2 regions of the Sphingobacterium sp. PCS056 genome follow, and region 2 is predicted to be linked to the other one. Evidence: riboswitches for the same ligand, from Rfam matches in the RefSeq annotation. Region 2 holds a riboswitch; the other holds the start of a gene.

Region 1 (3,279 bases), 330 kb from region 2:
CTCCGACTTTCAATGGCAATCCTGTTATAAATAATAGCATTGTCCATTTCTTTTTCTAGATTGCTCCAAGATTGCTCTGCCAATTGATATATGACATCTCTTCGTTTATTAAAATCATCTTGTATCTTATCCAATCGTTTAAAATAAAGCTTTCCTTTATCCTTTAACCATACTTCATCCTGAGATTTCACAATAAAATACCTTTCAACCAGATCAATAAAGCGCTTGTACATACCGATAAAATTAACTAGTAATGTTAATTCGGCAAGCGGAATAAAAGGATACTGGTACAAAAGCTGAGGCCACGTACTTTTCGATTCATTAATCACAAAACTACGTGAATCTTTCACAAAAAGATTTTCGACCGAGAAGCTATGGCTTGCAGTACATTCCAAGCCAAACGTATCCCAATCGTAATGAATCAATACATCATTACGATCGAAAAAGAAAGAATATATAAGCTGTTGATCATTTTCGTCCAATACCGGTATACCCTTTTCAGTGATGACACAATTTGCTGTAAAATGAGTCAGATGTGGGGCACCGGTAGCATATTTCCAATGACCTTTAATCCGATACCCACCTTGTTCGCGCTCAGCATATCCAGATGCACGACCACTTCCACCAAGGCACACTTGCGAATTCTGAAAGATCTCTTTGCCAATTTTTGGGTCGATAAATCCGACAAACAAATTAGCTCCCGAGCACAAAGTAATGGTCCAAGCTAAACCACCATCGTGATAAGCCAATTCCTCCAACAATTGCATTCCTTCTAACAAAGAAAATTCCAAACCGCCAAGACATTTAGGCACCCATATCTTAAACCATTTCTCAGAGATACTTAAATCCAGTTGTGCTGCAGTCATAGCTTTACAATTAATTGCATGCTGTTGCTGGTCTTTTATAAGATTAATGTGAGTTTGATTCATGATCATATATAAATTCACTTTTGAGGATTCTTTTCCAGTTAAAATAACCAAAGAAAGCCATGACAAATAAAAACAAAGTTAAAGCCGCAAACAAGAACAGATCTTTATGGTACAGCAATGGTATTGCCATAAAATTGCTAATATTTAATAAAATCCAATTCTCGATCTTTCGCTTGGCCAGTAGCCACATTCCCGCCCATGCTGTACAGGACACAAGCGCATCCCACAAAGGAACATCAGAGTCTGTAGCATGCAATAATCCGAAATAAAATACAATAAAACCAATGATACAAATCAATGATACTACGATCCAATCATTTTTTGATGATCGCGTGATGACATGATGATCTGTACGGTTTTGTTGCCAATACATCCAACCATAGATACTCATCAGTAGGTAGTACATATTTAAGGCTATTTCACCATATAATTTCGCGAAAAACAGAACGTAAATTGACATTAATATACCACAAATACCAAAAAGATAATTGATAGATTTATTAGATTTAGCGAACCAAACTTGTAAAACACCAAAGCCAACGGCTAACCATTCAGGCAAAGATGTCGCTTTGATCTGCTGTAAAAAATCGTATAAAATTTGATTTAACTGCATTTAAAATATGTGTAAGATAAAATAATACACACTTATGAAATAGCTATAAATGCAAGATTTTTGAAATTAAATATCCCTACGCCAGCATTATCTGGATCAGGTATATAACAAGAATTGCTCAGGGTATTGAGCAATTCTTGTTATTTGGGTATAATCTCAGCCTGTACCAGTACATTTACTGCAAGCACCCCATAAGTATGGTTAAAAGAAATTAATCTTTAAAATTCTCAAGCTTTAATGCAGTATGTGTGCGCTTTCTAGTCGCTACACAAAGCTCTGCATCATCATTTAATGATTGTCCGTGCGTCGGGATCATTTCTCGCAATTTTTTGCGATATTCATCTGCTTTAGCACGTTCTGGAAAACATCTTTTCAGAAGTTTGATCATGATAGCTACAGAAGTAGAGGCACCTGGTGAGGCACCTAGCAACGCTGCAATAGAACCATCTGCAGAAGAGACAACCTCCGTTCCAAATTCTAGCACACCACCATGTTTAGCATCCTTTTTGATCACTTGTACACGCTGGCCAGCAACTTCTATTTTCCAATCCTCTAATTGCGCTGTTGGCATAAACTGTTTCAAAGCATCTAATTTATCTTTGGGACTTTTCATCACCTCAGATATTAAATATTTTGTAAGATCCATATTGTCACGTCCTACAGATAGCATCGGTTTAATATTTGATAACTTGATCGAAGCAGGTAAATCAAAATAAGAACCTTGTTTTAAAAATTTAGTAGAAAAACCAGCATATGGTCCAAACAACAAAGCCTGTTTACCATCTATATAACGTGTATCAAGGTGTGGCACAGACATAGGAGGAGCACCAATAGAGGCTTTACCATATACTTTCGCATGATGATCTTTGATGACATCTTCATTGACACAGCGTAACCACTGACCACCAACAGGAAATCCTCCATAACCTTTAGATTCAGGAATACCCGATTTCTCTAGCAATAGTAAAGAGTGTCCACCAGCACCTATAAAAACAAATTTAGCGTTGATTGATCTTTTTTCACCAGTTTTTAAATCCTTGACCTCCAATTCCCACGTACCATTGTCATTTCTATCAATGTCACGTACTTCTTGGGTAAGATGCAAGGTAATATTTTCTTTAGCATCCAAATGTTCAACCAAATCACGCGTCAACGCGCCAAAATTTACATCCGTGCCTAATATCATTTTCGTCGCAGCGATTTTATCATCGTCAGGACGACCTTTCATCATTAATGGAATCCATTCATTTAAAACCGCTTTATCCTCCGTATATTCCATGCCCTTGAACAAGTTATTCTCGGATAAAGCATCAAATCTCTTATGAAGGAAATCAATATCTTTTTCACCGAAAACAGCACTCATGTGCGGAACAGATCGAATAAAGTTTTCCGGTTTTTTGATAACTCCTTGATCAACCAAGTAAGTCCAAAATTGTTTAGATACTTCAAATTGTTCCGCAATACTGATTGCTTTATCAATTGAAACTGTACCATCCGCTTGTTGTGGGGTATAATTCAACTCACATAATGCAGAGTGACCAGTTCCTGCATTATTCCATGCATCTGAACTCTCTGCTGCAACAACATCCAAGCGCTCTAAAATCTCTATTTTAATATCTGGACTCAACTCATTAATAAGTGTGCCTAGAGTTGCGCTCATGATACCTGCGCCAATTAAAACGACGTCTACCTCTTTGGTATTTTTTGTTTTTTTACTCATGTCTTCGTGATTGATGC
Region 2 (3,279 bases):
GCCTCAATTCACCATGCTGCCCTATCCACACCGTACCCTCCCGATCTTTCAACATAAACGTTGATTGGTTCAACGATTTACCCTCTTTATCTTTCCATTCTTCCACTTTTCCCGTCACAGGATCAATGCTACTGATACCCATGTTATAAAACAGAGCCAAAATTTTGCCCCGTCCATTGTCAACGATCTGATTGGCAAAATCGGCCAATAATCCATCAGATTGAGTATAATTTTTATTAGCAATAAAAGATCCCGAAGAGGATAGAAGTTTATTTTTATTGACCTTAAATATACCACCCATATAGGTTGCTATCCAAAGATTCCCCTGCTTATCCTCTAAGATATTATAGGCCCATTTTGCATTTCTCATGCCATTTGAATCCACAATATCAAAACTTCTAAACTGTTTGGTCTGGGCATCAAATACGTTGACCCCACCGTCAGAAGCTATCCATAAATGTCCCGCAACATCCTCATAGATATCCCGAATCCGATTATGGGGAAGTTTATATGGAGCAGCATCCATCCGGTACCAGTAACTTTCGAAATCTTTTTGCCCCAATCCTCTGGTCCGAATCAAACCATTGTCGCCACCAAGCCAATACCATCCCGCACGATCTTTGAATACTTTGTAAAATCGATTCCCATCGCTACTATTGGTAAACTGATAAATGGGAAAATTTTTCTCCTTTTGTTGGTTTGACCATAGGGAGATGCCCAAGTCTGTGCCAACCCACATATTGTTGCTACGATCCCGATAGATACTCCAAATAATATTATTGGCTAAGGAATACGGATTTCGGGAATCATGCTTGGTTCTCAAAAGCGTGTGAACACTAGGCTGATATTCAAAGAGACCATCATCTGTTCCGATCAATAACGTTTGGCCATCTTTTGTCGCCATGGATTTGATCGGATGATTTTGCAGTACCGGTGCTTTAGACAGCTTTTCAGTGTTGTTATCATACCTGTACAGGCCATATTCCGTTCCTATAAATGTTATTTTAGCCGAAGTCAAAGAAAAAATAGAATTGACAAATTGATTACTACCCGATTTATAATCTGGTAAAACCAATTTCTTCACCTCTTTACGAGCAGGATGGAGTTGATACAGCCCCTTGTAAGTACCCACTAAAATTTTATCGGATTGAGTGGATAAAGCATAAATGGCTTGTCCATCCAAATCTTGATACCAAGTTTTTCCGTAATTGGTCAGTTTCTTGGTTTTCGTGTCGTAGCCATATAAACCAGAGATGGAACCGATCCATAGTTGATCACCAACTAACAGGAGCGACCTGACATCTGAAGGGCTACCCGTTGGAAATACTTCGTACCGATCTTCCCGATAATTGTATAAAAAAACACCTTTACCTGTCCCCAAAGCAAGATGAGTACCGTCAAGAACAGCAATACTATAAATGAAGGTCTGATAGGGCAATGCAGCTTCAGTCGGAGCATGAAGGGAATAACCATCGTAACTATATAATCCATTATTACTACCCAACCAAAGGATACCCAGACTATCTTGCGCAAAGCAGTGCACTGTACTCGCTTTTGCTCCAAGCCCTATATTTCTAAAAAATTGAAAATCTAACGATTGCCCAAAAACAGAAGGACCGCAAAGCGAAAGGAATAGCAAGAAAAACAAATAAACTGTCCGCATCATAAACAAGGTATTTACAAACATAATTATTTAAAAGTGTAAATACAATGTGGAACTTTATCGGCACACTTTTTAAGAAATGTACTAAAGAGCCTGTGATGATGAGTTTGGGCGCTTATCCATTAATTCATTTTTTTTCAATACTTTTGTATACGCTTTAGGGGTATTCTGTAAAGAATTGAGAGAGTCCCTTTGAACCTGATCCGGCTAACACCGGCGTAGGGAAAAGCAATCAGTCCATCTACTTATCCGGACTGTTGTTATGGATTTTTCCTAAAGCTTTTATTGTTAAAAATATAAGAATGGAAAAAAAACTCTGGCAACACATCATTCAGGTAAGAAATACCTCGCCTCTTATTCACAATATCACGAACTATGTTGTGATGAATAATACCGCCAATGCACTGTTGGCAGTGGGTGCATCACCGATCATGGCACACGCCAAACCTGAGGTCGAAGCAATGGTAACGCTATCGCATGCACTGGTCATCAACATCGGTACGCTGGACGAGTACTGGAGCGAATCCATGTTCATGGCATCTAAAAAAGCAGATTCAATCCAGAAACCTTGGGTTTTAGATCCTGTAGGTGCAGGTGCGACCTCCTACCGCGATACTGTTTTAAATCAACTGTTGCTTTTTAAGCCTACCGTCATCAGAGGGAATGCTTCTGAAATCATTGCTCTTGCAAAAACAGCAGATGTGGTGACAAAAGGGGTAGATAGTACCGTGATCAGTACCGAGGCTATTGAGGCTGCTCGCAATCTACACGCCAAATCAGGCGCAATCATATGTATTTCAGGTGAAACAGATATCATTATCAGCCACAACACATGTATATACCTAAAGAATGGGAATGCGATGATGACCAAGGTGACCGGATTAGGTTGTACTGCATCGGCCCTGATCGCGGCATTTATTGCTGCGGTTGAAAATAAAACGGAAGCTGTTGCTGCTGCAATGAGTTTACTGAGCATAGCAGGAGAATTAGCCGCAAAAGAAAGTGCTGGCCCCGCAAGTCTGCAGACCCATATTCTGGACAAGCTCTATAACATTACCGAACACGAATTTCTTACCCATTTAAAAATCACCCAATCATGAACCTGCACCCCTCATTTCCTTATCCACTTTATTTAGTGATCTCGGAAAAGGACTGCCGAGGACGTGATTTCCTTTATGTAGCTGAACAGGCAATACGTGGAGGTGTGGATATAATTCAACTGCGTGAAAAAGAGATCACGACTAAAGAGTTTATTTATAAAGCCCTGAAATTGAAAGAGATTACCGATAAATATCATATCCCACTGATCATCAATGATCATGCTGAAGTAGCTGAAAAAATAAGTGCTGCTGGAATCCATGTCGGAAATCGGGATATCGCTCCTGCTGTACTGCGACGTGTACATGCTTTTGAAAGCAAAACAATTGGCTATTCCATAGAATATCTCCATCAATTGGATGATGAAAACACCGCTGTAGCAGATTATTTAGGCGTCAGCCCCATATTTAATACGAAAACAAAAACAGATACCGTAACGGAATGGGGCTTGAACGGATTAGCAATGATCCGTTCTCGTACAGATAAGCCCTTAGTTGCAATCGGAAATGTACGATTGG

The links. Region 2 has a riboswitch for thiamine pyrophosphate ahead of thiM (hydroxyethylthiazole kinase). Riboswitches for the same ligand answer to the same signal wherever they lie in the genome.
Region 1: another riboswitch for thiamine pyrophosphate. It lies ahead of pnuC (nicotinamide riboside transporter PnuC); the one in region 2 lies ahead of thiM (hydroxyethylthiazole kinase).

The regions. Positions count from the first base shown of each region.
Region 1 is NZ_CP096883.1:4,424,857-4,428,135, forward strand. It holds gene MUB18_RS18510 (acyl-CoA dehydrogenase) at 1-929, opposite strand, end outside; gene pnuC (nicotinamide riboside transporter PnuC) at 910-1,542, opposite strand; TPP riboswitch at 1,599-1,744, opposite strand; gene MUB18_RS18520 (malate:quinone oxidoreductase) at 1,754-3,262, opposite strand.
Region 2 is NZ_CP096883.1:4,759,481-4,762,759, forward strand. It holds gene MUB18_RS19920 (two-component regulator propeller domain-containing protein) at 1-1,666, opposite strand, end outside; TPP riboswitch at 1,813-1,905, shown strand; gene thiM (hydroxyethylthiazole kinase) at 1,966-2,763, shown strand; gene thiE (thiamine phosphate synthase) at 2,760-3,279, shown strand, end outside.